2 linked regions of the Idiomarina loihiensis L2TR genome follow. The protein of the gene in region 1 interacts with the protein of each later gene in a pairwise test. Links are inferred from orthologs where the notes say so. Each region holds a gene or a part of one and is shown on either strand. Other genes may lie near its edges. The genes, in order: odhB and lpdA.

The links.
Region 2: the proteins of odhB (region 1) and lpdA interact in binary tests that used the Escherichia coli proteins (3 or more experiments, as listed by UniProt). The link is inferred for Idiomarina loihiensis L2TR from one-to-one orthologs.

The regions. Positions count from the first base shown.
Region 1 is NC_006512.1:1,600,320-1,616,538, reverse strand. Bases 5,004-7,899 are described here. They hold odhB (2-oxoglutarate dehydrogenase complex dihydrolipoyllysine-residue succinyltransferase), read left to right. Parts: upstream 5,004-5,618; coding sequence 5,619-7,181; downstream 7,182-7,899. Other genes in these bases: sucC (ADP-forming succinate--CoA ligase subunit beta), read left to right, coding at 7,318-7,899; IL_RS07705 (2-oxoglutarate dehydrogenase E1 component), read left to right, coding at 5,004-5,605. In the rest of the region: sdhD (succinate dehydrogenase, hydrophobic membrane anchor protein), read left to right, coding at 1-193; sdhA (succinate dehydrogenase flavoprotein subunit), read left to right, coding at 194-1,960; IL_RS07710 (succinate dehydrogenase iron-sulfur subunit), read left to right, coding at 1,973-2,686; more of IL_RS07705, read left to right, coding at 2,798-5,003; more of sucC, read left to right, coding at 7,900-8,484; sucD (succinate--CoA ligase subunit alpha), read left to right, coding at 8,484-9,356; IL_RS07685 (IS4-like element ISIlo1 family transposase), read left to right, coding at 9,492-10,817; IL_RS07675 (alpha/beta hydrolase), read right to left, coding at 11,548-12,618; IL_RS07670 (hypothetical protein), read right to left, coding at 12,665-13,321; IL_RS07665 (GOLPH3/VPS74 family protein), read right to left, coding at 13,340-14,035; IL_RS07660 (prolyl oligopeptidase family serine peptidase), read right to left, coding at 14,064-14,960. UniProt on the Escherichia coli protein: E2 component of the 2-oxoglutarate dehydrogenase (OGDH) complex which catalyzes the second step in the conversion of 2-oxoglutarate to succinyl-CoA and CO(2).
Region 2 is NC_006512.1:468,995-485,182, reverse strand. Bases 5,871-8,735 are described here. They hold lpdA (dihydrolipoyl dehydrogenase), read right to left. Parts: upstream 8,085-8,735; coding sequence 6,657-8,084; downstream 5,871-6,656. Other genes in these bases: aceF (dihydrolipoyllysine-residue acetyltransferase), read right to left, coding at 8,196-8,735; IL_RS02345 (M13 family metallopeptidase), read right to left, coding at 5,871-6,522. In the rest of the region: IL_RS02355 (efflux RND transporter permease subunit), read right to left, coding at 1-2,794; IL_RS02350 (efflux RND transporter periplasmic adaptor subunit), read right to left, coding at 2,803-4,044; IL_RS13695 (hypothetical protein), read right to left, coding at 4,088-4,441; more of IL_RS02345, read right to left, coding at 4,453-5,870; more of aceF, read right to left, coding at 8,736-9,971; aceE (pyruvate dehydrogenase (acetyl-transferring), homodimeric type), read right to left, coding at 9,984-12,656; pyruvate dehydrogenase complex transcriptional repressor PdhR, read right to left, coding at 12,682-13,428; beta-lactamase regulator AmpE, read right to left, coding at 13,514-14,338; 1,6-anhydro-N-acetylmuramyl-L-alanine amidase AmpD, read right to left, coding at 14,349-14,897; nadC (carboxylating nicotinate-nucleotide diphosphorylase), read left to right, coding at 14,965-15,834; IL_RS02305 (pilin), read left to right, coding at 15,934-16,188. UniProt on the Escherichia coli protein: Lipoamide dehydrogenase is a component of the glycine cleavage system as well as of the alpha-ketoacid dehydrogenase complexes.

The sequences.
Region 1 (16,219 bases):
TGCCAACATTTGGATGAAAGTGTTCACTATGCTGGCCTTATCTTCTGTGTTAATTCACGGCTGGATTGGCATTTGGCAAGTATCAACAGACTACGTGAAAGCGTCCGGTCTCAGAGCTTTTATCCAACTGGTTTTCAGCGTTGGTCTGATCGCTGTTTGGCTCACTGGCTTATTCGTACTGTGGGGTGTTTAAGTGACTGTTAAAACTTTAGAATATGATGCAGTGGTGATTGGTGCTGGCGGTGCCGGCATGCGAGCAGCACTGCAAATTTCCCAAGAGGGATTGAGCTGCGCGTTGATGTCCAAAGTGTTTCCAACACGCTCTCACACAGTTTCTGCTCAGGGTGGTATTACCGTAGCATTAGGTAATGCGCATGAAGATAACTGGGAATGGCACATGTTCGATACCGTTAAAGGTTCGGACTATATTGGTGACCAGGACGCTATCGAATACATGTGTAAAGCTGGCCCTGAAGCTATTTTAGAAATGGAAAACTTAGGTTTACCATTCTCGCGTTTTGAAAACGGCAAAGTTTATCAACGTCCATTTGGTGGTCAGTCGAAGAACTTTGGTGGCGAGCAGGCTGCTCGTACTGCCGCTGCAGCTGACCGTACCGGTCACGCTTTGCTGCATTTGCTTTATCAGCAAAACGTGAAGAAAAAAACCACCGTATTTTCAGAATGGTACGCGCTGGATATCGTTAAGAACCAAGACGGCGAAGTTTGTGGTGTAACCACCATGGATATCGAAAGCGGCGAAGTTTACTTTGTTAAAGCTAAAGCCGTTGTTCTTGCTACCGGCGGTGCTGGTCGTATTTATTCTTCAACGACCAATGCTCATATCAACACTGGCGACGGTATTGGTATGGCTCTACGTGCTGGCGTTCCTGTACAAGATATGGAAATGTGGCAGTTCCATCCAACCGGTATTGCCGGAGCGGGCTCACTCGTTACAGAAGGTTGTCGTGGAGAAGGCGGTTACCTGCTGAACAAAGACGGCGAACGCTTTATGGAGCGTTATGCGCCAAACGCGAAAGATTTGGCGTCACGCGACGTTGTCTCCCGCGCTATGATGACTGAAATCCGTGAAGGACGTGGTTGTGAAGGCCCATGGGGTACTCACCTTAAACTGAAACTGGATCACCTGGGTAAAGAAACCCTGGAAAGTCGTTTGCCGGGTGTTTGTGACTTATCACGTACATTCGCACACGTTGATCCGGTAAAAGAACCAATTCCGGTTATTCCTACCTGTCACTACATGATGGGCGGTATTCCAACGGATGTTAATGGACAAGTCCTGACTGTTGGTGACGATGGTCAGACATCTCACGTTAAAGGGCTGTTTGCTTGTGGTGAAATTGCTTGTGTATCTGTACACGGTGCTAACCGCTTAGGTGGTAACTCACTGCTTGATTTGGTGGTATTCGGTCGTTCAACCGGTATGCATCTGGGTGAAACGCTTGCGGCTAACGTAGAAGCCAGAGAAGCAAGCAGCGACGACATTGACGCTGCACTAGCGCGTTATAATCGTTGGGAAAATACTCAGAAAGGCGAAGATCCGGCACAAATTAAGAAAGACCTGCAACAGTGCATGCAACTTAATTTCTCGGTTTTCCGCGAAGGCGATTCAATGAAAGAAGGGCTTGCTGAGCTGCGCGAAATTCGCGAACGCCTGAAAAACGCCCGTCTTGATGACACCTCCAAAGAGTTTAATACTCAGCGCGTCGAGTGCCTTGAGCTAGATAACTTGATGGAAACGGCTTACTCAACTGCAGTTGCTGCCAGCTTCCGTACAGAAAGCCGCGGTGCTCACAGCCGTGCAGACTACCCGGATCGTGATGATGAGAAGTGGTTAGTACACACTGTTTATCGTCCTGAAAAGGAAGATATGGTGACGCGGGAAGTCAATATGGCGCCTAAACTGCGTGAAGCTTTCCCTCCGAAAGCTCGTACCTACTAAGTTGGAGGGTATATGAAAAAATACACATTTTCAGTTTATCGTTATAATCCTGATGTCGACAACGCGCCTCATATGAAAGAGTACACGTTGGAAGTAGAAGATAATCAGGATTTGATGGTGCTAGAAGCACTGATCAAATTGAAAGAACAAGATCCATCGCTGGCATTCCGCCGCTCGTGCCGTGAAGGTGTTTGTGGCTCCGATGGTATGAATATTAATGGTAAAAATGGTTTGGCTTGTATCACTCATTTGTCTTCTTTGAAATCAGACAAAATTGTGATTCGTCCGCTACCAGGCTTGCCTGTCATTCGTGATTTGATTGTTGATATGAGCCAGTTCTATCAACAGTACGAGAAAATCAAACCGTACCTTATCAACGATGACAAAACGCCACCAGCGCGTGAACGACTGCAGTCGCCGGAAGACCGTGCTAAGCTTGATGGTCTTTACGAATGTATTTTATGTGCATGTTGTTCATCTTCGTGCCCGTCGTTCTGGTGGAACCCAGATAAATTTGTTGGGCCAGCTGGTCTGCTGCACGCTTATCGTTTCTTAATTGATAGTCGTGACACAGCAACGGACGAGCGTCTGGACGAACTTGATGATGCCTTTAGTGTATTCCGTTGTCACGGAATCATGAACTGCGTTAACGTATGTCCAAAAGGGTTGAATCCAACAAAGGCTATTGGACACATCAAATCGATGCTTTTGAGTCGCGCTGTTTAACTCGTTAAATTGTCGCGCCAATTTGAACGGTTGATGTTGTGGATGGCCATCCCACAAAGGATGGCTATTTTTTTATAAAAACGGTTTATCTATTCAGGTGAAGGAAACGCAATGCAAGATGGTGTAATGCGTGAATGGTTAGAAACATCGCATCTAGCCGGTGGTAACGTTGCCTACATTGAACAAATGTTTGAGGCGTATCTGGATGATCCGACGGCAGTCAGTGATGAATGGCGTCAAATGTTCGATGCGTTGCCGAAGGATAATCACATTGTTGATACTAAACTCAGCGATGTCCGGGAGCAGTTTCGCCAGGCCGCTAAGAATAAGCTCAAGCAATCTCAAACAGGCAGCACGACTGCCGCAGATCAGAAGCAAGTTAAAGTTTTACAGCTCATTAATGCTTACCGATTCCGCGGCCATCAGCACGCCAACCTTGATCCTCTTGGTTTATGGAAACAGGAAACCGTTCCAGACCTTTCATTAAACTTCCACGATTTAAGCAAAGACGACTTAGAACGCGAGTTTAATGTCGGCTCTTTAGCTGTTGGCAAAGACACAATGAAGCTGAGTGATATTCACGAGGCGTTGGAAAATATTTATTGTGGCTCTATTGGTGCCGAGTACATGCACATTGTTTCAACCGAGGAAAAACGCTGGATTCAGCAACGGTTGGAGGGTGTTCTTGGAAAGCCCAAGTTTGAAAAAGAACAGCAGACTAAAATTTTAAAAGAGCTGATAGCCGCTGACGGACTGGAAAAGTATCTTGGGTCAAAATTCCCGGGAGCTAAGCGCTTTTCATTAGAAGGTGGCGACAGTCTGGTTCCGTTGTTGAAAGAACTCATTTCACGCTCTGGTGAGCAAGGTGCCAAGGAAGTCGTTATTGGTATGGCTCACCGAGGTCGTTTGAACGTTTTGGTCAACGTTCTGGGTAAAAAACCACAGGACTTATTTGACGAGTTTGCCGGCAAGCATGACAGCACAAAGGGCTCAGGTGATGTTAAATATCATATGGGCTTTTCTTCTGATTATGCGACCCCGGGCGGCGACGTCCACCTTGCATTGGCCTTTAACCCGTCGCACCTTGAAATTGTAAACCCGGTTGTTATGGGATCGGTTCGTGCGCGCATGGACCGCCTGAAAGACCCGGAAGGCAAAAAAGTGCTGCCTATTACCATTCACGGTGACGCTGCTGTTGCCGGTCAGGGTGTGGTACAAGAAACCTTTAATATGTCGCAGACACGTGCTTACCGTGTAGGCGGCTCTATCCGTATCGTGGTGAATAACCAGGTTGGTTTCACTACATCTAAACAGGAAGATGCGCGCTCTACTCAGTATTGTACTGACATTGCCAAGATGGTGCAGGCGCCAATTTTCCACGTTAATGCGGATGACCCTGAAGCCGTTGTTTTTGTCACTCAGTTAGCGCTTGATTACCGTAATGCATTTCAGCGCGACGTGGTTATTGATTTGGTTTGTTATCGTCGTCATGGACATAACGAAGCCGATGAGCCAAGTGCAACACAGCCGCTGATGTATGCAAAAGTTAAAAAACAACCCGTTGCCCGCGAGCTTTATGGCAAGCGTCTGATAGAGAAGTCGATAGTAGATGAAGACACAGCTAAGCAGTGGATGTCTGACTATCGTGATGCATTAGATAAAGGCGAAGTGGTGGTTGATGAACACCGTCCTATGCGTCAGCACTCTGTTGACTGGTCTCCCTATATTGGAAACGACTGGGATGTAGAGTACGACTACAAAGTTTCAGCAGACAAACTGAAAGACTTGGGTGAAAAAATCACTCAGTATCCGGAAGAAGACAAGCTGAATTCCCGTGTTGAAAAAGTTTATCAAGAACGTCTGAAAATGGCGAAAGGCGATAAACCAATGGACTGGGGTTTCGCTGAAACTTTGGCTTATGCCACCTTAGTTAACGACGGTACTCATATTCGTTTGACCGGTCAGGACAGCGGCCGTGGTACCTTCTTCCACCGCCACGCGGTATTGCATAACCAAAAAGATGGTTCTACCTATATGCCACTGAACAACTTAGGTTCAGAGCAGGGGCAAATTGAAATTTACGACTCGGTTTTATCAGAAGCCGCGGTTGTGGCCTTCGAATACGGTTACGCTACGGCTGAACCGCAGTCTTTGGTTATGTGGGAAGCTCAATTTGGTGACTTCGTTAACGGCGCTCAGGTGGTTATTGACCAGTTCTTAAGTTCTGGTGAACAGAAATGGGGACGTTTATGTGGTTTAACATTGTTATTGCCACACGGTTACGAAGGCCAGGGTCCAGAGCACAGTTCAGCCCGTCTTGAGCGTTTCCTGCAATTATCAGCTGATCACAACTGGTCAGTCTGTGTACCGACAACGCCTGCACAGGTTTTTCATATGATCCGTCGTCAGCACTTACGTCCGGTTCGCCGCCCGTTAGTTGTTATGACGCCTAAGTCATTGTTACGTCATCCGTTAGCGGTTTCAGAAATGGATGATTTAGCGGATCATGGATTCCAGAACGCGATTGGTGAAATCGATGATCTGAATCCGAAAAAAGTAAAACGCGTGGTATTTTGCTCAGGTAAAGTCTACTACGATTTACTGAAAGAACGCCGCGAGCGTGAACAAGAAGATGTTGCCATTATTCGTATCGAACAGCTGTATCCGTTCCCTGCGGAAGAAGTGGCAGAAATTATGAAAGATTATCAGCACGTTAAAGATTTTGTCTGGTGTCAGGAAGAGCCTCAGAACCAGGGTGCATGGTATAGCAGCCAGCATCACTTCTGGGCCGCAATTCCGAAAGGAGCTCAGTTGTCTTATCGTGGTCGTAGTGCGTCAGCCGCACCGGCGGTCGGATACATTTCAGAGCACAACAAGCAGCAGCAAAACCTTGTTGACGAAGCGCTAACCATTAAATAGGTGAAGATGAACCATGGCGATTGATATTAAAGTTCCTCAATTACCCGAGTCTGTTGCAGATGCAACAATTGCAACATGGCACGTAAAACCTGGCGATAAAGTGTCTCGCGACCAGAATCTGGTTGACATCGAAACCGACAAGGTAGTGCTGGAAGTGGTTGCGGAAGCAGACGGTGTTTTGGGCGAAATTACTGCCGAAGAAGGCACTACCGTAACAGCTGAAGAAGTTATCGGAAAAATTGAAGAAGGTGACGGTGCGTCGGCATCTGACGATAAATCAGACAATAAAGACTCAGACGACGACAAGAAGTCAGAGAAAAAAGAATCTGATTCTTCAGAAGACAAAGGCTCTGACAAAAAAGGTTCTGGCGAGAAAATGGAAGTTAAAGTTCCTCAACTGCCAGAATCAGTCTCTGATGCCACTGTTTCTACCTGGCACGTTAAAGCTGGCGATGCAGTAAAACGTGACCAGAACCTGGTTGATATTGAAACCGATAAAGTGGTTCTGGAAGTGGTTGCTCCGGCTGATGGCGTTTTAGCTGAAATTAAGCACGAAGAAGGCGCGACAGTCGGTGCTGATGACGTTATCGGTATTGTCGAAGCTGGTGGGTCTGCTGGCGGTAGTTCAAGCAAGTCCGATGACAGCAAATCTGAATCTTCTTCAGAAAGTAAAGACGATGACGGTGACAACGAAGTAGCGGGTCCTGCGGTTCGTCGTTTACTTGGTGAACACGGCCTTAAGCCAAGTGACGTTAAAGGCACTGGTAAGGGCGGTCGCGTCACTAAAGAAGACGTGGAAAAACACGTGAAAGCTCAGTCTTCTAAGTCTTCGGATAGCAGCAAACAGCAGTCTTCACAGCCAGCCGTTTCAGGTGACCGTGACCAGAAACGTGTACCAATGACACGTCTGCGTAAACGTATCGCTGAGCGTCTGTTGCAAGCTAAGAACGACACCGCGATGTTGACCACGTTTAACGAAATCAACATGAAGCCAATTATGGACTTGCGTAAGAAGTACAAAGACGTGTTTGAAGAAACTCACGGCACGCGTCTTGGTTTCATGGGCTTCTACGTCAAAGCTGTAACTGAAGCACTGAAACGTTTCCCAGACGTCAACGCATCCATTGATGGCGACGATATTGTTTACCACAATTTCTTCGATATCAGCATTGCGGTATCAACGCCTCGTGGTCTGGTAACTCCAGTTCTGCGCGACACTGACCGTTTAAGCATTGCGGATATGGAAAATGGTATTCGTGACCTGGCTATCAAAGGCCGTGACGGTAAGTTAACTATGGATGAAATGCAGGGTGGTAATTTCACCATTACTAACGGTGGTGTATTTGGTTCACTGCTTTCAACGCCAATTCTGAACCCACCACAAAGCGCTATTCTGGGTATGCACAAAATCCAGGAGCGGGCGATGGTGGTAGACGGTAAGATCGAAATCTTACCGATGATGTACCTGGCTCTTTCTTATGACCATCGAATTATTGATGGTAAACAATCGGTAGGTTTCCTGGTTACCGTGAAAGAGCTATTAGAAGATCCTCAACGTCTTATCCTGGATATCTAAAGACGCTGAGAACCAGCCGCAATGCAATTTAGCTTGCGGCTGTTAATTATGCGCCGAGCAGGTTAAAATTCGGCGCGGTATTCGGGTAGGCAGCACTTTAGCTGCTTAAGTTGTTTCAACGAATCGGAAGAGCATCATGAATTTGCATGAGTATCAGGGTAAACAACTCTTTAAAGAGTTTGGTTTGCCAGTATCTGAAGGTTATGCCTGCGACACTGCTGATGAAGCGGTAGAAGCGGCAAAACGTATTGGTGGCGACATTTGGGTTGTCAAATGTCAGGTTCACGCTGGTGGCCGCGGTAAAGCGGGTGGCGTGAAATTAGTGAAAAGTTTAGACGACGTTCGCGCATTCGCTGAGCAGTGGTTAGGTAAAAACTTAGTAACTTTCCAGACCGACGAGAAAGGTCAGCCGGTTGCTAAGATTTTAGTTGAAAGCTGCACTGACATTGCAGACGAGCTTTACTTAGGTGCAGTTGTTGACCGTGCTTCACGCAAAATCGTGTTCATGGCATCAACCGAAGGCGGCGTAGAAATTGAAACCGTTGCTGAAGAAACACCTGAGAAAATCTTGAAAGCTGAAATTGACCCTACGGTTGGTGCGCAGCCATACCAAGGTCGCGAGCTAGGCTTTAAACTGGGTCTGACTCCAGACCAGGTTAAGCAGTTCACTAAGGTCTTCATGGGCCTGGCGAAAATGTTCGAACAGTACGACTTAGCGCTGTTAGAAATTAACCCATTGGTTATTACTGACGAAGGCAACGTTCACTGTCTGGATGCGAAAGTTGGCATCGACAGCAACGCATTGTACCGTCAGCCTAAAATCCGTGAAATGCACGATCCGTCACAAGACGACGCACGTGAAGCAGAAGCGGCTAAATGGGAACTGAACTACGTAGCACTAGACGGCAACATTGGTTGCATGGTTAACGGTGCTGGTTTGGCGATGGGTACTATGGACATCGTTAAACTGAGTGGCGGCGAACCAGCTAACTTCCTTGACGTTGGTGGCGGCGCGACAAAAGAACGTGTTTCTGAAGCGTTCAAAATTATCCTGTCAGACAGCTCTGTTAAAGCCGTATTGGTTAACATCTTCGGTGGTATCGTACGTTGCGATATGATTGCTGAAGGTATTATCGGCGCTGTTGAAGAAGTGGGTGTTAAAGTACCGGTTATTGTTCGCCTTGAAGGTAACAACGCTGAACTGGGTACCCAGAAATTGAACGAAAGTGGCCTGAACATTATCGCTGCAGAGAGCTTATCTGATGCTGCCGATAAAGTGGTTGCTGCGGCAGGAGGTCAATAATGAGCATTTTGATCGATAAAAATACCAAAGTTATCTGCCAGGGCTTTACTGGCGGTCAGGGTACTTTCCACTCTGAACAAGCTATTGCTTACGGTACGCAAATGGTTGGCGGTGTTACACCTGGTAAAGGTGGTCAAGAGCACTTAGGTCTGCCTGTATTCAATACTGTAAGAGAAGCTGTAGAAGCAACTGGCGCAACTGCTTCAGTTATCTACGTACCAGCTCCTTTCTGTAAAGATTCAATCATCGAAGCAGCAGACGCTGGTATCGAACTGATTGTTTGTATTACTGAAGGTATCCCTACGCTGGATATGCTTTACGTTAAAGAATACCTGACGCACAAAGGCGTGCGCATGATCGGTCCAAACTGCCCGGGTGTTATCACTCCGGACGAGTGCAAAATCGGTATCATGCCTGGGCACATCCACAAGAAAGGTAAAGTGGGTATCGTGTCACGTTCAGGTACATTGACGTACGAAGCGGTTAAGCAGACTACTGACGCAGGTTTTGGTCAGTCTAGCTGTGTTGGTATCGGTGGTGACCCTATCCCGGGTTCTAACTTCATCGATATTCTGGAACTGTTCGAAAAAGATCCAGAAACCGAAGCTATCGTAATGATCGGTGAAATCGGCGGTACAGCGGAAGAAGAAGCGGCAGAGTACATAAAAAATAATGTCTCTAAGCCGGTTGTTTCTTACATTGCTGGTGTTACTGCGCCTCCGGGCAAACGTATGGGCCATGCTGGTGCCATCATTGCCGGCGGTAAAGGTACTGCTGACGAGAAATTCGCTGCACTTGAAGCAGCAGGCGTTAAAACTGTACGCAGCCTAGCCGACATCGGCAAAGCTGTTGCAGAGAAAACTGGCTGGTAATATCCCGCCAACGCTTAAACAAAACCCGGCCTTCGCGCCTAATGCCGATCAGTTAAGAAAAATTTTAGCGATCGGTTGACCGATCCGGCAGAGACTTCAAAATCCGTAGTTAGGTTTTCTAACTACGGATTTTTTATGTTTCTGAGTCAAGCACTGGACCAACTGCAGGAGTTTACGCCGGATGATTTTAGTAAACTACCGGATCTGCTGGAGCCTGAGTTAATCGAACAATGCCTTGAAGACGCGGGCGTTACAACGGTACGCAAACGCCGTTTGCCAATGGACTTTATGGTCTGGGCGGTCGTAGGAATGGCATTATTTCGGGAAATGCCGATGCGTCAGCTCGTTTCACACCTTGATTTAATGTTGCCCGGCAAAAGACCTTACGTTGCGCCGAGTGCCGTAGTTCAGGCTCGTCAGCGTTTGGGGGCTAATGTTATGAAGCGTATGTTTGAGCTCACTAATGAGCTGTGGTTCGATAAACTACCGCTTTCTCACTGGAATAATCTATCGGTTCTGGCTGTCGACGGCACCGTCTGGCGTACACCGGACACACCGGAGAATGATGCTTCCTATGGGCGAACGGCTAACCAGCGGGCTGAATCCGACTATCCTCAAATTCGGATGGTGAATCAAATGGAAGTAAGCAGCCATTTAGTCACCTCGACGGAGTTCGGCAGTATTGCAGAGGTTAGTGAAGTAGACCTGGCAGCCCGGCTGATTGAACAGACGCCGGACCACTCACTGACGCTGTTCGATAAAGGGTTTTATGCGCTGGGTTTACTGGATCAATGGCATCGTGCCGGTGAGGAGCGCCATTGGCTTATTCCCCTCAGAAAAGGCGCACAATACTCTGTCAAGAAGTCTTTTAGCGACACGGACAAATTGGTAGAAATTAGGCTCTCACCACAAGCTAAGAAGAAGTGGGATAATGCACCGGACACTGTTCAGGCGCGTTTAGTGTGTAAGAAAATAGCTAAAAAAGAGGTTGCGATATTAACCTCAATGACAGACACGATGCGTTATCCTGAAGCCGATATCGTTGACTTATATGCTCATCGCTGGGAAATCGAGCAGGCTTACCGTGAAATGAAACAATATATGCTGAAGAGTGAGCTGACCCTGCGCAGCAAACGGCCTGACCTGGTTGAGCAGGAGTTGTGGGGCATGCTGGTCGCTTATAACTTATTGCGGTATATGATGGCGCAAATGGCCTATAGCCTGAAGCATATTGAGCCGAATCAAATAAGTTTCAAACAAGCCTCTCATTATCTGGTGGGGCAGTTACATATACTGGTACACATCTCACCCGGAAAAATACCCAAAGTCATGGAGCAAATGATGGAAATGGCCAGCGCATTCGTGCTGCCCGAAAGACGAGAGCGATATTACCCTCGTTCAATAAAAAGGCGGCCGCAACGTTATCCGATGCGACCGCCTTCTAAACCGACAGCCAGTTAGCTTAACTGACAAGCATTAGGCCTTCGCGCCGGGTTTTTTGTGGCTGCTTTCTAAGGAAAAAGAGTTCGCTATCACGGAGACGCTACGAGCACATCCTTGTGGGCTTGACGAAGGCCATCCTTGGCCTTCGACACTCCGTGATAGCGAACTCTTCTTCCTTGCGCTGCCACAAAGCGATCTTCCTGGGTATTTGATGATCACCTAGTCGCATTGCTTGACCTGCAATTGACACTAAAACATGTGCATTGGAACGTTGTAGGGCCGAACTTCATTGGTGTGTACGAAATGTTAGATCCGCAAGTAGACGCAGTGCGAGAAATGACTGATACCATCGCAGAGCGAATTGCAATGTTAGGTGGAGTTCCAGTAGGTACGCCTAAAGCGATTTCAGAGCGTCGCAGATGGGAAGACTACTCTTTAGGTAAAGGGTTAGTGGCAGAGCATTTAGTTGCTCTGGACAAAGTTTACAATGGCGTCAACGGTGACCACCGAGAAGCTATGGAAATACTGGCTGAGCTCGATCCAGTATCTGAAGACATGTTAACCGGGCAACTGGGTGAGTTAGAGCAGTTTCAGTGGCTTGTCCGCGCCCATATTGAATCGTCCTCTGGCGAATTGAAAAATTAATTTTATTCAGTGATTAAAGCTTTGCAGCAAGCTATAAAGGGCGCACTCAAACACAAAAGCTAACCCTCAATGTTGCTGCGGTATGCCTTCATCATGTCCAAATTCATCGTCCTTGTTGATCTTTTTCTTGGGGGGCCGTCATAAGTTGTTTGTCGACGACTGAGTTTTTTAGCCAATCTTCGATAACAGAGTTGATGTGATTATCGTAAATCATCATTTCAATATGACCGCGGTTATCCAGTGTTTCTATTTGAATCCTGTCAATGTTTTCCAGGCGTTTGAGTTGGTCAGAATCACTGATTTTGTCTAGCGAGCCGATTACAATCAATGTCGGAGGCAGCGACTTCTCTGGTTGACGCAATAAAACACGTGGTGTGGATAGCCGACGCGAACTGGTTTGGTGGTTGATAAGTACTTCTTCGAAGGTGTCCTGTAGCCATTGGTCAGATACGAACGAAGTGATAAATGAGTGTGAGCTCTTAGCCATACGCAGTGCGGCCGGAGTGAAGTCGGTCATGGGGGCGACAGCGATAAATCGAGCGATATTGCCATACGATTCAATATACTGCGCAGCGATGGAAGCACCATAAGATTTGCCATATAAAATTATGGGTAGCTGATATTGCCGCTTTAGCTTTGTGACTAACCGATGCAGACGCCTAACATCTGCTTGGCCAAAGCTCACCGGTTGGTCCTGTGCAGTACCGTGCCCAAGTAAATCAACGATAGCTGTGTGGTAGCCTTGTAGCTGCAGCGCGATGCTATCAAAGAGAACCGACTGAGCATTGGTACTGTAGCTGTGCAGTAGAATTACGATACCTTTGGCGCGAATTGTTTTATTAACTGAAGGTTCGAGCTCCAGGTGATATTTTCTTACTGGATCTATACCTTCCGGTGCATCGGTATAGGTAAAGGTTAAGTCAAGTGTCGGCGGTACATAATCACTGGTCAGCGTTTCGGCATCACCAAAATAGAACGGTAAGTGTTGCTTGCTAGACAATGTGCGCTTCTGTAAATGATAAATTTTTAATAGTTCGCTTTCATTAACCCCCTCAATAACAAGGTTGTCGCCACCCGGGTAGAGTACCTGTTGTTCGACGAAGTGCGCACAGCCTACGGCAAAACTTAATAGCAGTCCTACGATGATGGCTTTAACTGAGGAGTCTAAATTCATGTGAGTTAAGTTCCCTTTAATAATTTAATTATTCAATATTACAAGCTTAATTACCCTGCAAAGTCATTACTTCATCAAAGCGCAACTCGCCAGATATGACTTTTGAGTTACGTTTTAAAGCATTGACGATAGCATCTCCCCAGCGTTCGTTGGTGCGTTTAGACAATGCGATTAGTATCTCATTAGGCGTGTTGGGGTTAGCTGCCAGAGTTAAGTCGGTGCCGATCTGGCCTTCTTTGTTGTATAAGGACACCAGCGTATCAACAGGCGTTGATGGATTACCCGCCACTCTGTTGTCCAGTTCGTAGCCATAGTCTATATCGGCTTTTGCAAGTTCGGTTAACCTGTGCGAAGAAGTTGTTGGATCAGCCGCAGCGATTAAAGCACTATTTAATTGCATGGCGGTATAAGTGGTGTTAGTCGCATAGCCGACAAATAAAAAAATCAATGCGGCGGTGATAACGGATTTAAACCGATGCCCTTGCGCGAGTGCTCGCATAAAATGAAAAATCGCAATCGATAAAAATAACCAGAGCACAACGTTAATGATGAGCGAGTAAACGGTGACAATGCCACCTTGTGCGTCAGGTACAATCTCGGTAACACGGGTTTGAGCTGTGTAAGTAGTGAAGGCAATGGCAAAGCTTATAAATATAGCAATTAAGCCAGCCTTCCATTGTTTGAGTTTCTTAAGAAGTATCATGTAAGTTCCTTTTAACAGTTAACATCCCCCGGAAGTTGGCGCTGACGCTGCTGTTATGGCAGGCATAATCACAGCAACCATAACCGCCGCTTCAATGGCCTGGACGGCTTCCTTGGCGGCTTTAGACACAAGTTCACCATTTTCCAGCTGCTTAATGCGTTGTTTGCGGTCTTTCAGCTCTTGCTTACTGAACACCTGTGGCAGTAGCTTGGCGCTATTGGCTAAGGCAACGGCAATAGCAATTTTCGGTTCAATATCTTCGCTATCACTGAGTACTGCATCACGCATGGCCTGACGCAATTCCTGCTCTGGCTTAGGATTAACCTCCGGGTAAACCTGGCGTTCGAATAACCACAATACTTTTTCTTTTTCATGCGCCACAATGTCATCATCAGCAAGAGCTTGTGCAACTTTATGTTTAAGATTTTTAATACCGCCTAGTTTTTGTACCCAGTCCTTGAGTTTACGCGGACGCTTCGCTTCAGCAATCATCGTTAAGGCTTCATCTAACAATGCATCGCCAGTAGGGCTGTCATCGAGCACTGCAACTTTGTTTTTATTATTTTCATCAGCCTTAATTCGGCCGAGCATTAAAAGTTCAGCAGCTATAGCTCCGGCGGTGGCATACTCCACGTACATGCCGTTCATGGTGCCCTTTTCCTCGCACAATGCGAGCAGCATAATGGCTTCGTAGAGTTTTAAATTATCTGGCATGACGTACCTGTCTTTTTAGGTTTCTCTATCATTTAGTATTGATGATATTAGATACACCCTCAACAACATTTTTTAGTTGGGATTGACCATTTGAATCTTGAAAACCGTGATCAAGTCCCGGCAGCATCTTTAGTGTTATATGTTTAGCGCCATCGGAAATAATTTTATTTATTTCTTGTCTCGTTTGCTCAGGGTCGACACTTGTATCTTCCAGTGACTGTATTATAAATACCGGAGCATCAATCGTCTTGAGAGGCTTGAGTAGGTCTCGTTCTAATGCATCTTTCCAAAATGCGTAACCGTGTCCACTGACGTTGACCTGAAAAGGCTCCTTACTTTGTTTAATTTGGTCCGCAAATTGTCTAAAACCTTGTAAGGCCTGATTACGTTGGCCTTCTGGCACCGTCTGTTTAATGCTGAATTCGATATCATGCTGAAAACTGGAAGAACCCGAGTTTAACGCTAGTACAGAATGCAAGCCCGAAACTCGTTCGGCTGCAGCTAGAGCTATAGAGCCCCCTTCGCTGCCACCAGCGACTATGACTTTGTCATAGGAGTTCTTAAAAGCGTCGATGAGTTGAACCCCGTCATTAATTCGCTGCGTCATTGTGTCGTGTTGAAGGTATTTGGTAGGGCAGTCATCTCGCTCTCCAGAGGCATAGGGTAGGCTATCATCAATGCCATACTTCTCAATCGTCAACAGAGCGGAATTAGGAGCTAGAGTTTGCCAAATAGTCGTAACTGACGTCATGTGACGAACGCTGTTACAGTCTGATCCCTGAAAAATCACCAGCAGGTTATCAGCAGCGGCGTTATCTAAGTAATATCGAATTTCTGTGCCATCATCACGCAGGTATTTTTCGCCGGCTATGGCTGGAGAGGTGCTTAAGACTACTAAAATTGAAATCAGGAAAGCGGTTTTCATTATTTTAAATTGTTATCGAGTAAGAATTCTTAGTGGAAAACATTTGAATAAAGTTCCATTTACCTTCCGCTTAAGAAAATTGATCGTCAAACAACCTTTATTTAACAATATTATCAATTATCTTCTATGCTTAATGTAAGTTCGACGTCTCACCGATAAATTAAGCAACGGCTAATTTTTATGACGAATAACCGCGACAAGCAAATTAGCGAAGCACGGTTCCATAAGCTCTTCGATGATACACAAGCTATGTCTATTCAAGGCTATCGCGTGGATGGCTCGGTCGTCTATTGGAATGCCGCTTCAGAAAGAATATACGGTTATTCCACCAGCGAAGCGCTTGGGCGCAGCCTTTTTGACTTAATTATCCCTCATGAGATGCGCGACGAAGTAAAGCAAGCCGTTGCCTGGATGTTTGACAACGAAGAGGGTATTCCACCAGCGCGATTGAACCTCAAACATAAAGACGGCTCCACGGTGCCTGTTTACTCAAGCCATACCGTCGTTTCACTGCCGAATGACGAGCCTATTATGTTCTGTATGGATGCGGATATGCGTTCATTAGAAATGGCTGAAGCAGAAGTTCAGCGCCTATCTTATTATGACTCACTAACTGGGTTACCCAACCGTCGTTTAATACTGGAGCGAATAACCAGTGCTATGCGCAACACCAGCAGTGACACCTCCGCTGCTGCGTTGCTTATCGTTGATATTGAGAAGTTTCACAGTATTAACGATAGTCTGGGCTACAGTGTTGGTGACAGGGTCCTGGTAAGTTGCGCTGAATCTTTGCAGCAATTTAGTTCTTCTCCAGATGACCTGGCTCGTCTTGGTAAGGATGAGTTTGCTCTTGTTTTACCTTGCTCGACATCCTCACTCGATGCTGTTGCAGCAGAGGCCGAACTAATGGCAACTCAAATTCTTCAAAAATTAAAAGCGCCATTAATTCTTGATGGACGGTCGCACCAACTCAATGCCTGCATTGGTATTACGTTGTTTCATTGCCCCGGAACATTATCCGGAGACGAATTGCTGCGCCAGGCGGATATCGCACTCAAAATGGCGAAACGCTCCAATACAACCGATATCAGTTTCTTCGACTCACAGATGGAGTCATCGGTTAAAAAGCGCTTAGAAATATCACAGGCGCTAAATCACGCTGTCGACAATGACGAACTGGCTCTGGCGCTGCAACCGCAAGTCGATCAGAATCAGAACATTACTGGCTTTGAAGCGCTTCTTCGTTGGCATCATCCTAA
Region 2 (16,188 bases), 1.1 Mb from region 1 along the record:
CTATCATGCCGACAATAACCGCCAGTGACAGGTTGTAGTCCAACAAATAAATCAGCCATAAGCTACCGGTTAATGCCAGCGGTAAGGTACCTATCACCAGTAACGCCTGCGGTAGAGAACGGAAGGTCATGTACAGTAACAACAAAATAACCAGCAATGTCAGAGGAATGATTTCTTTTAAGTCACTTTCCACCTGTTGCATGGCTTTATATTGCCCGGTCCAGCTCCAGTTGTAACCTACCGGTATTTCCAACTTATCCATAACGCCACTAACCTGGGTAATATAGTCACCAACCGTGACGCCTTTATCCGGCTCAATAAAGACCCAGCTGCTTAAACGGGCATCTTCGCTTTTCAGCATGGCCGGCCCCTGAGTTACCCTTATATCGGCGACATCGGACAGAGTCAGCCACTGCCCGGAAGCCGATTTAACTGGCAGGGTTTTCAGCTTCTCGATATGGTCGCGCTGCTCTCGCGGATAACGCAGGTTAATAGGAAAACGCTCATTGCCCTGTACCGATGTCGCAATATTCGCTCCACCAATGGCGTACTGAATATGCTCGTGGATATCGGCCTGGGTCAGGCCGTAACGAGCCGCTTGTCGCAATTTCGGCTCTATCTCAATATAACGACCTCCGCCGGAACGCTCTGCAATGACCGAACCCGTTGCATCCTGCTCAGAAAGCGTATCTTCAATACGGGTGGCCAGTTTTTCTATTTCACGAAAATCACTACCGCTCACTTTAATGGCTAACGGGGTTTTAACACCAGTGGCAAGCATTTCAATGCGGGTACGAATGGGCTGTACCCAGGCATTAGTCACGCCGGGTATCTGCACCCGCTCATCCAGCTCAGCAATAATGTCATCTACCGTCATTCCTTCACGCCATTCGCTTTCCGGCTTCAGCGTAATGCTGGTTTCTATCATGGTCATTGGCGCAGGATCGGTGGCGGTGTCAGCACGACCAACTTTACCGAATACGCGCTCAACCTCGGGCTGCGCAGCAATGAGCTTGTCGGTTTGCTGTAACAGCTTACCGGCACTTTCAACACTGATGCCCGGCAGTGTGGTAGGCATGTACATTAGGTCCCCCTCATGTAGCGGCGGCATCAGCTCGTAATTAAGCTGCTTATACGGGTGCCAGGCAGATGCGGTGATCAAAAGAGCCAGTACAATAATGGTTTTAGGGAACTTAAGTGTGAAAGCCAGCAGTGGTCGGTAAAGCGCAATTAAACCGCGAGACAGCCAGTTCTTTTCTTCAGCGGGTATTTTCCCGCGCACCAGCAACGCAATCAGCACGGGAATAAGTGTCACGGCAATAATTGCGGCAGCGGCCATGGCCAGAGTTTTGGTATAGGCTAAAGGCTCAAACAGACGCCCTTGCTGGCCTTGCAGCACAAACACCGGAACAAAGCTGACGGTAATGACCAGTAGCGAGAAGAACAGCGAAGGCCCCACTTCGCGACAGGCTTCATTAACAACTTTAAGCCGCGCCGAGCCTTTAGCCACGATTTTGTGCCGCTCCTGATAATTCTGCAGGTGCTTGTGGGTGTTCTCTATCATGACAATGGCGGCATCCACCAGCGCGCCAATGGCAATGGCGATTCCCCCCAGACTCATAATGTTGGCGCTGATACCCAGCATGTTCATTATCCACACTGCGAACAGTACCGACAGCGGCAAACTGACAATGGCCACCACTGCCGAGCGTGCATGCCAGAGAAACAAAATGCACACCACAGCAACAAAGAACATTTCTTCTATCAGCTTTGTGGTGAGGTTATCTGTCGATGCCTGGATCAGGTTTGAGCGGTCATAGGTCGGCACCACTTTAACGCCCTCGGGCAGGCCCTGTTTTAGCTCTTCTAGTTTATCTTTTACTGCGGCAATGGTTTGTAGAGCATTTTCGCCATGGCGCATAACCACAATACCGCCCACGACTTCACCGTCGCCATTCAGCTCGGTAATGCCACGGCGTACCTGCGGTCCAATGCGAATATCCGCCACTTCTTCCAACAGCACCGTACCCTGCTGCTCTGATGTGAGCGGCAAGGGAATTTTGCGAATGTCTTCTATGCTTTTCAGATATCCCAGGCCACGTACCATGTATTCGGCTTCACCCATTTCAACCACCGAACCGCCCACTTCGTTATTGGCCTGCTGAATGCTTTGCTTAATTTGGTTCAGGGTGAGGTTATAACGATGTAAAGCTTCCGGCTGCACCACTACCTGGTAGGTTTCAACCATGCCGCCAACTGTGGCAATTTCTGCTACCCCCTGCACACTTTGCAGTTCCTGTTTTAAAAACCAGTTCTGCAAGCGGGTTAGTTCACCCAGATTGAGCTGATTGGTTTCATCAACCAATGCGTATTGATACACCCAGCCAATACCGGACGCATCGGGGCCTAACTCCGGCCGAACTTGGTCAGGAAGCTGGCTTTGTGCCTGATCCAGATACTCGTTCACCCGGCTTCGGGCCCAGTAAGGGTCGGTTCCGTCTTCAAAAATAACGTAAACGTACGAGTCGCCAAAGAACGAAAAAGCGCGCACTGAGGTGGCTTTAGGTACGGACAGCATCACGCTCGAAAGCGGGTACGTCACCTGCTCTTCCACTACCGCCGGCGCTTGCCCCGGGTAATTGGTTTTGACGATAACCTGAACTTCCGATAAGTCCGGTATTGCGTCCAGTTTGGTTTGCTGCAGCGACTGCCAGGCCCAGAATGCAAGACCTAAGAACAGCAGCAACACCATCCACGAGTTACGTATGGAGGCTTCAATAATACGAGCTAACATAAAACCTCCTAGTGGTTATGTTGTGGCGCAGGGGCATCATCGCTGCTATCCAGACCCAGACCTTGCAAGCTGGCCTCTGAATCCAGAAGGAATTGCCCGGAAGTGACCACTAACTCACCTTCCTGCAAGCCTTCTTCAATGGCAATTTGGTTACCCACACGCAGCCCGGTCGTCACTTCGCGCACTTCAAATTCGCGCGCTCCGGATTTTACCACCACGCGGTTATTGGCACCGGTGACAATTAAGCTGGCAACCGGCACAACCACAGCATCTTTTACTGCCTCCAGTTCAATATGAGCCGTCGCCCAGAGTCCTTCACGCAGCCGATCAATAGAGTCGTTAACCGGAATACGTACTTTGATTGTCTGGGTTACCGGGTCAATTTGTGGATAAATATAGTCAATGGCGTTCATCCAGTGGCCGCCAGGGAAGTGCTCAGAAGAAATATGGGCCATTTGCCCGATTTTTAACTGTTTGCTGTAATGCGCCGGAACATCGGCAAAGAACCACAGTTGATTATCCTGCGTCAGCGTCAGCAACTTAAGCCCCGGAGACACGTACATGCCTTCCTGAATATCCAGACTGGTAATATAGCCCGACTCAGGTGCGTAGTAATCGACCACATATTCGGTTTCGCCACCTTGTTCCAGAGCTTTAATCTGCGCTTCGCTCATACCGAGCAAACGCAGACGCTGCTGGCCGCGGCGTTTAAAACTTTGCTGACTGTTACCGTTACGGATATCTGAGAGTGAATCAAGTAACTGCAGGTAGTCGTCCTGAGCCACAACTAAGTCTGGTGCATACAGGCTGTAGAGTTTGTCACCCTTCTCTACCCACTGTCCTTCAACGTCAGCATGTAATTCTTCTACCCAGCCTTCGGCGCGGCTGTGGATATGCCGCTGAGCGGACTCCTGCCAGCGTACCTGAGCCTGTGCCATAAGCTGCGGTTGCAGGTCTTTGCGAACCGCTTTTGCGGTAGTTACCCGAATAGCCTGCTGACTGGACTCCGGCACGGTGAAGCTTTTTTCTCCTTCATGCTCAGAAAGGTCCTGTTTAGGCTCTTTCTCGACTAAATCCATCCCACAAATTGGGCAGGTTCCCGGCTCGTTCCGAACCACCTGACTGTGCATAGGGCACACGTACTCGGAGCTCTGCTCAAACGGGTTTTGATCTTCTGAATGATTGTGGTTGTGTTCCTGAGCCACAGATAGAAGTGGGATCAGGAGTAATATCGCTATCCAATAACGCATGGTATTTCCTCGAAAACAAAGGTTTAAGACGTAAAAACTGGGCTTAAACTGCGTATTTCGGCGGACGTATCAGCGTTTCAGTAATAACCGGAAGGTTTGAATAAAGGGGATGGGCAGCGTGCGTGGATGCTGCTGGCGAAAGTTGTTTGAATGGGTTCAACAGCGCCAGTTGACCCGCACAATGTTGTTCACACTGCTGGCAAAAGGAGCTTTCACTGTCGCAGTTCGATTGCTCCATTGATATATCGGACTCATCACAACAGTCATGCTGTGACATATCCTGAGATGACGAAGCACTAACGGTGTCTGACATCGGCATAGCATGCACTGCTGGTGAGGAGAAACTCCCCACCAGCAGTGCTGTAACCAATATCCAGACAACCGTTAATGTTTTCATAGTCCGCTATATTACCAGATAGTAACGCGGTTTTCAGGCGCAACGTACAATTCGTCACCTTCTTCAACATCAAAGGCTTCGTAGAACGCCGGAACGTTAACAACAGTACCATTTACTCGATACTCCGCTGGCGAGTGCGGGTCACTCATAACCTGCTCACGAATTGCGTCTTCGCGATACTTGCCGCGCCATACCTGAGCCCAGCCAATGAACACGCGCTGTTCACCGGTAAAGCCGTCAAGAACTGGGGCTTCTTCGCCCTCTAATGACATTTTGTAGGCTTCGTACGCGATGGTCAGGCCGGCTAAATCGCCGATGTTTTCACCCAGAGTCAGGTCACCATTAACATTAAGGCCTTCAATTGGCTCGTACTGGCTATACTGTTCAGACAGTTGCTGAGTCCGTTCCTCGAACGCCTTTTTATCAGCATCAGTCCACCAGCTTTGCAGGTTACCGTCGCCATCATATTTGGCGCCCTGGTCGTCAAAACCGTGTCCCATTTCGTGGCCGATTACCGCACCGATACCACCATAGTTCACCGCCATTTCAGCGTCCATATCAAAGAATGGAGGCTGCAGAATGCCAGCCGGGAAAACGATTTCGTTACGTACCGGGCTGTAGTAGGCGTTGACTGTTTGCGGAGTCATACCCCAGTCTTCTTCATCAACAGGACCACCAATTTTGGCAATTTCTTCCTGATAATTGAACTCGGCGTAAGCTTTGTAGTTAGCAACTAAGTCAGTTGACGAAATTTCCAGTTCGCTGTAGTCACGCCATTTGCTTGGATAACCTACTTTAGGGTCAAATTTCTTCAGTTTTTCCAAAGCTTTTTCTTTGGTTTCGTCCGTCATCCACTCCAAGTTACGAATAGACTGACCATAAGCGTCACGGAGGTTTTCAATCAAACCTTCCATTTTCTCTTTAGCTTCTGGCGGGAAGTACTCTTTAACGTAAACTTGACCTAACACTTCACCTAATACGCTGTTGGTTGCATCAACCGCGCGTTTCCAGCGAGGTTCCTGCTCTGGTGTACCACGTAATGTTGTGCCGTAAAAATCAAAGCGACGCTTGCTGATATCTTCGCTTAACGCAGAAGCGTACTCGTTCACAAGACGGAAGCTCAAGTAGTCTTTCCACGCCTGTAAGTCCACTTCATTAAACAGTTCACCAAATTCTTCAAAATAAGATGGCTGACGAATAACCATTTCTTTTACATCAGATAACTCAGACGTCTCGATAAACTTTTTGAAATCAAAGTTGTTAAGCATTTCAGCAACTTCGCCGGCTGATTTTTTATTGTAGGTTTTATTCGCATCGCGGCTTTCTACACGGCTCCACTGAATTTCTGCCAGTTGAGTTTCTAACTTCAGAATACGCTCTGCGGCGCCTGCTGCGTCTTCGACCCCAACCATACCCAGAATGTCTTCTGCGTATTCGACGTATGCGTTACGGAATTCTTCGAACTTTTCGTCGTCTTTCAGGTAATAGTCTCGATCCGGCAGACCTAAGCCTGACTGAGAAACATACATCGCGTTAATTTGCGGGTCTTTCGCATCTGGGTAAACATAAAAACCAAATGGAACTGAAACGCCACCACGGAACATGCGTGCCATATGCTCAGCAACTGAGTCGTAATCTTCCAGTGCCTGAATAACGTCTAAGTCACTCGCAATTGGTTTTGCGCCTAGCTCATTCAGTGTTTCAACATCCATATAGGCATTGAAGAAGTCGCCAATTTTACGCTCGTTTGTGCCTGGTTCAGGGTTAGAAGAGGCTGCTGATTCAATGATATCGCGTAAACGTTTCTGATTTTGTTCGCGCAAATCGAAAAACGAACCTACAGATGAGCGATCAGAAGGGATTTCTGTTTTATCAATCCAGGTACCGTTTACATAATGGAATAAATTGTTCTGCGGTTTAACACTGTGATCAAAGTTCTCAAGTACAACGCCAGAGCTCAGTTCTTTTTTTGCTTCTTCAGCCTGCTGGGTTTGTTGTTTTGATTCTTCCTGCTGTGGAGAACAGGCGCCCAGAGTTAAAGCCATAGATACGCCAAGCGCTACAGCGGTTAATTTTTTCATCGGTTATTACCCTTTCTTTTGTGTTCGTTATTTTAACCCCACTAAACTAGCGCATTGTTAAATTCAGCGCAAAAAAAACGGCTGCATTCGCGATGAATGCAGCCGTTTTACCGATGATTTATCGTAACAAAATGTTACTTCTTCTTTTTCGCCTTAGGATTCGGCATATCGGTAATAGCACCTTCCTGAATTTCAGCAGCTAAACCAACTGATTCATGTAAGGTTGGGTGTGCATGAACAGTCAGAGCGATATCTTCTGCATCACAGCCCATCTCAATTGCCAGGCAAACTTCGCCCAACAATTCACCAGCGTTAGTGCCACACATAGAACCACCAATAATACGGTTGTTCTTATCAAAGATGAGCTTGGTCATGCCTTGCTGTGCGTTTGAAGCGATAGCGCGGCCTGAAGCTGACCAGGGGAAAGTCACTGCATCATATTCGATGCCCTGCTCTTTCGCTTCTTTCTCAGTAACACCTGCCCAAGCAACTTCCGGGTTAGTGTACATGATAGAAGGAATGACTTTAGGTTCGAAGAAGTGCTTCTTACCGGATATCACTTCTGCCGCCACGTGCGACTCATGTACCGCTTTGTGCGCCAACATGGGTTGGCCAACAACATCGCCAATGGCAAAGATATGGTCAACATTGGTGCGCATTTGGCTATCAACTTTGATAAAGCCACGGTCGTCGACATTAACGCCAGCTTTGTCTGCGTCAATTTTATTACCGTTTGGTGCGCGGCCTACAGCAACCAGTACAGCGTCGTACTTGACTGGATCTTTTGGCGCTTTATCACCTTCAAAGGTCACATACACACCGTCTTTTTTCGCTTCAACATTGGTCGCTTTGGTATTGAGCATAATATTCTCAAAACGGCCTTTGATTTGCTTGTTGAAGTTCTTGATGATGTCGGCATCCGCTGGCGGTACCAGTTGGTCCGTCATTTCAACCACATCAACCTTAGAACCTAGTGATGCGTAAACCTGCCCCATTTCCAGAGCGATGATACCACCGCCTAACAATAACATTTTCTTAGGAATTTCTTTCAGTTCCAGCGCGTCGGTGGAATCCCATACGCGGTCGTCGTCATGTGGAATGAACGGCAATTTAATGGCTTGAGAGCCTGCAGCAATAATCGCGTTATCGAATTTAACTTCGGTTTCGCCGTCGTCGCCTTCAACTTTAATGGTGTTGCTGCCGGTAAATTTGCCGTAACCGTTAACAACTTTTACCTTACGCATTTTTGACATCTGACCAAGACCGCCGGTTAACTGGCCAACCACTTTTTCTTTGTGTTTGCGCAGCTTATCCAGGTCGATTTTCGGTTCGCCAAACTCAATACCTTCTTCTGCCAGGTGCTGAGCTTCTTCAATGTGCTTGGTCATGTGCAGCAATGCTTTTGACGGGATACAGCCAACGTTCAGGCAAACACCGCCTAAGGTGCTGTAACGCTCAATCAAAACAACATCCAGACCCAAGTCAGCTGCACGGAAAGCTGCTGAATATCCGCCCGGGCCCGAACCTAACACCACTACCTGTGTTGTAATTTTGTCGCTCATGTTAACCCCTTTTTTGTCACAGCCAGTTGAGCCACCGGCTGCGCTCAGTCAACGCTAAATGTGGCGCTATTGTAGCGCGAATTTTTTCGTATTTCCTACCCCAATTGGTGCTTAAAGCACCAATTTGCGGATATCTCCCAGTACACCACTTAAATAGGCGGTGAAACGCGCGGCCTCAGCACCATCAATAACACGGTGATCGTATGACAACGATAATGGCAGAGTCAGACGTGGTTCAAACTCTTTGCCGTTCCATTTCGGTTTCATCTCGTTACGAGAGACCCCGAGAATGGCCACGTCAGGAGCATTCACGATAGGCGTAAAGGCTGTACCACCAATACCGCCCAGGCTGGAAATTGAGAAACACCCACCTTGCATATCGGTTGCTTTCAACTTACCGTCACGCGCCTTCGAACTAATTTCCACCAGTTCTTCCGAAAGCTCGTAAATGCCTTTTTTGTCGACATCACGAATAACCGGAACCACCAGACCATTTGGCGTATCAACCGCAACGCCAATGTTCACGTACTTTTTCATGTACAGTGATTCACCAGACTCTGATAAGGACGAATTAAAGGTCGGGAACTCACGCAGGCCTTTGGCACAGGCCTTCAAAATAAACACTAACGGCGTTATCTTGAAGCCCAGATCTTTCTTCTTAGCCACTTCGTTTTCTGACTTGCGGAAGTTTTCCAGCTCAGTAATGTCGGCCTCATCGAACTGTGTTACGTGAGGGATAGTCACCCAGTTACGGTGCAGGTTTGGTCCAGATTTACGCTGAATGCGCGACAACTGAACTTCTTCCACTTCACCGAACTTGCTGAAATCGACCTTAGGCGGGTCAATAACCTGCAATCCACCGCCGCCCTGGCCTGTTGCACCAGCCACGGCTTTGGGACGGGACAGCTCGTATTTAACAAACTCCTGAACGTCTTCTTTCAGTATGCGGTCTTTAGGGCCCGAGCCTTTCACTTGCGATAAGTCGACACCGAATTCACGTGCCACACGACGTACCGCAGGTGACGCATGCAGAATGCCTTCTTTACGATCGCTCCGCTGGCTTGGATGATCAGGCACCGGAGGCTGGCGTTCGCTACTTGGCTTAACGCTACTACCACTGTCTTTTTTCTGGTCTTTGTCTTCAGATTTCTTGCCAGAGTCTTTATCAGATTCTTTATTAGATTCTGACTTCTCCTCTTTCGCTGAGTCTTTCTCTTCAGCTTCAGAGTCATCAGCGCCGCCGGAAACTTTCAGCTTGGCGATAACTGAGCCCTGCGACACCTTGTCGCCGACCTTCACCAGCATTTCTTCAATTTCGCCGTCTTCAGGGCAAGGCACATCCATAGTCGCCTTGTCCGTTTCCAGGGTAATTAAACCATCTTCGGCAGAAACAGAGTCGCCTTTAGAGACCAGAATCTCGATGATTTCGACATCTTCTTCGTCACCAATATCCGGTACTTCTACGTCGATAACTTTACTGCCGCCACCGGAAGATTTTTTCTCAGGTTCAGAGTCTTCATCTTTCTCTTCTTCCTGTTTATCTTCCGATTCTTCAGCTTTGTCTTTGGTTGCTTCTTCGTCCGCTTTGTCGTCGGTTTTGTCTTCAGCTTCCTCTTCGCTGTCAGACTCATCCGATTCGTCGGCTCCTCCGGAAGCCTCAATCATTGCCAGCACGTCGCCTTCGCTAATGGTATCGCCAACTTTTACTTTCAGCTCGGTAATTTTACCGCCTGAAGATGCCGGGATATCCATGGAAGCTTTGTCGCTTTCGACAGTAACGATACCGTCTTCCTGCTCAACGGTATCGCCTTCACTGACCAAAATTTCAATGACTTCTACTTCTTCGCCGCCCACGTCGGGGACTTTGAGTTCGATTTGATCGGCCATCTCAGTACCTCCTTATGCTAAACGCGGGTTCAGCTTGTCAGTGTCGATATCGTAGTCTTTGATAGCTTTAGCTACCACTTTCTTATCGATATCACCTTGGTCTGCCAGTTCTTTCAGTGCTGCAACCACAATATAGTGCGGGTTCACTTCAAAGTGCTTACGCAAGTTAGCGCGGCTGTCCGAGCGTCCAAAGCCGTCGGTACCTAATACCCGGTAAGAGGTTGGTACCCAGGCGCGAACCTGATCAGCGTACAGCTTGATGTAGTCTGTTGCTGCTACTGCCGGTCCTTTCGCCTTTTTCATCACTTGCGTAATGTAGGCTTCTTTTTCTTTCTTCTCAGGGTTCAGCATGTTCCAACGGTCAGTATCCAGACCATCGCGCGCCAGCTCATTGAATGAAGTTACGCTGTAAACTGTTGAGTTCACGTCGTACTCTTCAGACAAGATTGTCGCTGCTTCACGCACTTGCTGCAAAATAGTACCACTGCCTAACAACTGAACATCGCCTTTAGCTTTGTTCTTGGCCTTCACTTTATCCAGTTCGTAAATACCTTTGATGATGCCTTCTTCGACACCTTCCGGCATTTCTGGTTGATGGTAGTTTTCATTCATTACAGTGAGGTAATAGAAAACATTCTCCTGGTCGCCAAACATGCGTTTCAGGCCATCGTGCACGATAACTGCAATTTCATAACCGTATGTCGGATCATAGCTAATGCAGTTTGGCACCGTGCCAAAGTGAACCATGCTGTGTCCGTCCTGGTGCTGCAGACCTTCACCGTTAAGCGTTGTGCGACCGGCAGTACCTCCGACCAGGAAGCCGCGGGTCTGACTGTCACCTGCGGCCCAGACTAAGTCACCGACTCGCTGGAAACCGAACATTGAGTAGTAAATGTAGAACGGAATCATCGGCTCGTTATTTAACGAGTAACTGGTACCCGCTGCAATCCAGGACGCCATAGCACCGAGTTCGTTGATGCCTTCCTGAATCACCTGGCCTTTTTTATCTTCACGATAATAGGCAACCTGGTCTTTATCCTGCGGCGTGTATTTCTGGCCATGGTGCGAATAAATACCCACCTGACGGAACAAGCCTTCCATACCAAAGGTACGAGCTTCATCCGGAATAATTGGCACAATACGTTTACCAATTTTCTTGTCTTTCAGCAGCGCTGTCAGTACACGAACAAAGGCCATAGTTGAGGAAATTTCACGATCCCCTGAACCTTTCAGAACCGCATCAAAAGCTTTCAGTGCGGGCAGCTCAAGCTCAACATCGCTTTCCGGACGACGCACTGGCATATAACCACCGAGCTTCTCGCGACGCTCGTTCAAATACTTCATTTCATCGCTGTCGTCGTCAAACTTGTAGTAAGGCAGGTCTTCCAGCTCTTTGTCTTCAAACGGGATATTGAAACGGTCACGCATGTGCTTAACCGCGTCTAAATCCATTTTCTTAACCTGGTGGGCAATGTTTTTACCTTCGCCCGCAGCACCCATGCCATAACCTTTTACGGTTTTCGCTAAAATAACCTGTGGCCGACCTTTGGTATTAGCGGCTTTATGGTACGCCGAGTAGACTTTTACCGGGTCATGCCCGCCACGGTTTAAGCGCCAGATGTCTTCGTCAGACAAGTTGGCGACCATTTCTTCGGTTTCAGGGTACTTACCAAAAAAGTTTTCACGGGTGAACTTGCCACCTTTGGCTTTAAAGTTCTGGTAATCACCGTCAACGGTTTCTTCCATTAACTGCTGCAATTTACCTTCGGTGTCGCGGTACAACAGCGGATCCCAGTAGCGCCCCCAGATAACTTTAATCACTTCCCAGCCGGCGCCATGGAAGTTACCCTCCAGTTCCTGAATGATTTTACCGTTACCACGTACCGGCCCGTCTAAGCGCTGCAGGTTACAGTTAATAACGAAAGTCAGATTGTCCAGCTCCTCGCGAGCAGCCAGACCAATAGCACCTAAGCTTTCTGGCTCATCGGTTTCACCGTCACCTAAGAAGCAGTAAACACGTTGTTTTGAACAGTCTTTAATGCCACGGTCAGTCAGGTACTTAAGGAAGCGGGCTAAATAGATAGCCTGAATTGGGCCTAAGCCCATAGAGACCGTCGGGAACTGCCAAAAGTCCGGCATTAAGTTCGGGTGCGGATAAGAAGGTAAGCCTTTACCGTCGACTTCCTGACGAAAGTTATTCAATTGCTCTTCGGTCAAGCGTCCTTCAATGAAAGCACGACCATAAATACCGGGTGACACATGGCCCTGAATAAACAGGAAGTCACCACCATCGTCTTCATTTGGCGCACGGAAGAAATGGTTAAAGCCAACATCGTATAACATCGCCGAAGAAGCAAAACTGGCAAGGTGGCCACCTAACTCTTCGCCTTTTTGCGATGCACGCAACACCATCATGGCGGCATTCCAGCGAATGGCTGAACGAATGCGCGATTCCAGCGTCTGGTTACCCGGCATAGTGGGTTCCTGACTGGCAGGAATGGTATTCAGATATGCCGTGGTTGGCTTATACGGTAAATAAGCGCCATTGCGACGAGCTTTGTCGACCAGTTGCTCTAACAGATAGTGCGCTCTTTCCGGGCCTTCAGCCTCAAGCACCCCCTCAAGAGCGTCTAACCACTCTTGAGTTTCCTGCTGGTCGACATCTTTGTTTAATTCTTCACTCATAGCTATTCCTTACCTTTTTATCAATTCAGGAACGTCGTAGCGAACGTTGAATGCGTGACTGTTCTTTGCCTAAGTTTAACAATGTCTGTTCAATATAGGCTAAATGTTGATGACACGCATCCCGCGCTTGCTCCGGTTTACCGGCAACAATGGCACTAACCAGCTGCTGACGGTGTTGATTCAGTTTTCCCAGCAAGTCGTCACGACCCGCCAGTATTTCCAGGTTCTGCCTAATATTTTCGGCCAGTAATTCCTGCATGCCGTGAATGACATGCAACAAAATAACGTTGTGCGAGGCCTCTGCAATACGGTGATAGAATTCCACTATTGCATTGACCTGATCATCGATGCTGTTAGCCCGGCTATTCTCTAAGTCTTTTATACTCTCAGAAATCCGATCCAGATCGGCCTCGGTGCCTCGTAATGCTGCATAAAAGGACGAGATGCCTTCCAGTGCATGACGGAACTCAAGCAAATCAAACTGCGACTCAGGGTGCTTGGCCAAGAGCTCAAACAGTGGCTCTGTTAGTTGCTCATTGATGCTATTCACAACGTAAGTTCCGCCGCCCTGGCGACGTTCTACCACACCTTTGGCTTCCAATTTTTGAATGGCTTCGCGCAGCGATGGGCGTGAAACATTAAATTGCTGAGCCAGTTGACGCTCTGCCGGCAGTTTTTGCCCGGCACTAAGCCGACCATCGACGATCATCTGTTCCAGATGCGCCACGATAGTGTCGGAAAGCTTCGTCTGTTTTATGGGTAAATCTGGCATAACGGTGAATTGGTCAGACCAAAAGATGCGGTTATTCTAAATCATTTAACGGCTGAGCCCAAATTTTTCTCAGCTGGTACAACCTCTAATTCACCCAACCCGTTAAGGTTAAGGCGGCAATAACACACACCCAGAAAATCTGCTGGCGGCGCATTAAGCGCAACTGGCAAGCGATGTGCTCGGTTCTGTCGTCGGGGTGCTGAGGGATGTCTTCTGCTTTGCTGGCGACATTAAAAAGCAGTTTATCCGGGTCGGCCTGCGGGTTCAGACTGTGCTTGACCCAAACTGGGAACGCCCGCGAAAAATGCCCGACAATTAATAAACCGAATCCAGCTAAGCGAGCCGGAACCCAGTCTGCAAACCACATAAATTGCTGCCAGAGTTTAGTCGACTCCGGTTCGCTTATTTGCTTCTCGGCATAACGCAGACTGGCGTATACCAGAGCGCCGAAACTGCCAAACAGCACAAAATAGAACATTACCGCAATATATTGCCGGTAATTGATCCAGATTAACGAGTCACTTAACTGCTTTGGCTGATGCTGCCCGGCAAATTCAGTTAATGCGTGTTGATGTTCATTTACCTGTTGTTCATCGCCCCGGTTTGCGGCCTTTAAATAAGCCTTATAGCTTTTGCGGGCGGGCTCGCAATTCATCGCCAGCAGTAAAGACAAAATACTGACAATAAAGGTCACCATCAGGTTGTCCAGCAACACCACCAGAAAACCGACAGCCAAAGCAGGAACCAGCAGGCGAACCAGTTGCAGAGGCTCACTTTTCCACTTTTCGTTTGTAAGCCGTGCCGCACTCCAGTGTTGCCAGCGTTCCAGAAAAAACGACCAGTGCAAAAAGGCCGGGCTGTGATACAAACGCTCAACGCTTAATGCAATCAGCAACGCAATGAGGACCATTCATGACTCCTTATAAGGCATTTAAATAGGTTTGCCAGTCAAATTCACTGCCCGGGTCCGTTTTACGACCCGGGGCGATATCCTGATGGCCGACAATACGTCGACGGTTTAACCTAGGATATGTGCTGATTAACGCCTTAGTGACTGCAATTAATTGTTCGTATTGTTGTTGAGTATAGGCACTGTGGTCGGTTCCTTCGAGCTCAATGCCTATACTGAAATCGTTACATCGCCTACGCCCGCAGTAACGGGACATACCCGCGTGCCAGGCTCTTTTATCAAAGGGCACGTATTGCTCAACTGTACCATTGCGGCGGATCACACAATGCGCCGACACCCTCAGTCCGTTCAGAATAGCAAAATCCGGGTGTGCATCGGGTTCCAGTTCGCCCATAAACAGCTGGCGAATATAAGGTGTACCATATTGTCCTTCCGGCAGGCTAATACAATGAATGACCAGCAGACTGACTTCAGCGCTTTGCGGGCGATCATCGTAATGCGGGGACGGATGCTGCACCGCAGTGGTTATTTTATGATTTTTTATCGGGTCGCTTTTCACAGGCTCAACAAAACGGTAAAGTTTGCCCCCTAGTATCCGTATTGTCTGTTAAAAGGTAAAGCCATCTATGAGTCAGCCCGAGCTGCAACTTGCTATTCAGGACGGTGTGCGCGCCGCATTGAAAGAAGATTTATTCGGCGAAGATGCCCGTTTAGATATTACTGCGCAACTGATTCCGGAACAAAGCCAGTCCCGCGCCAGCATTATTACCCGAGAAGACGCTGTCATTTGTGGTTGTGCCTGGGTTGATCAGGTGTTTCGCCAAATGGGAAATCAGGTAGAAATAGAATGGCTGGTAAAAGACGGCGATAACGTCAAAGCCAATACGGAACTCTGCCGCTTAAAGGGCCCCAGCCGCATTTTGCTGACCGGCGAACGCACGGCACTTAACTTTTTACAGACGCTATCTGCTACCGCGACCACCACTTATCATTACAGCAAATTGCTCGACGGTTATAAAACACAACTGCTGGATACCCGGAAAACTCTGCCTGGTATGCGTTTAGCACAGAAATACGCGGTGCGCTGCGGTGGCGGTGTGAATCACCGCATTGGTTTATTTGATGCCTACCTGATTAAAGAGAATCACATTTTTGCCTGTGGGGGTATTACTCAGGCTGTCGCTACGGCCAAACGCCTGAACCCCGGTAAAACGGTGGAAGTTGAAGTCGAAAATTTGGATGAGTTTGGACAGGCTCTGAAGGCCGAAGCCGACGTGATTATGCTGGACAACTTCAGTATTGAAGACATTAAGCAGGCCGTGCAGCAAAACCGTGACAATGCCGGGCACAGCGCGCAACTAGAAGTTTCGGGTAATATTACCGATGAGCGTTTACCGGAACTGGCTGCCACCGGGGTTGATTTTATCTCCTCCGGCGCTTTGACAAAGAACGTCCAGGCAATTGATTTATCAATGAGAATTTCAGAAGATAACTAGAAAATGGCGGTGGATAGCCAATAACTTACAGGAAAATAGAATTTACTAATTCGCCCGGGTGAACCACAGTTCTGCTGTTCTTAAACAGGGAGCTGAATTATGCAGGAAGCACATTTTCGCCGTTTGCCCGTTCTTCGTTTGCCAGGTAAGGGTTTTAGTCTTATCGAGATGATGGTCGTGGTGGCCATCATTGCCATCCTCTCGGCTATTGCCGTTCCGTCGTACACCTATTACACCCAGCAGGCCAAAGTCAGTAAAGCCTTAGCCCATGCTCAGCCACTACAGCTGGGTATTGCTTTGTGCTGGCAAATTGAGGGGCAGTTAAATAAATGCAATCAAGCCGGAAATAAAGGC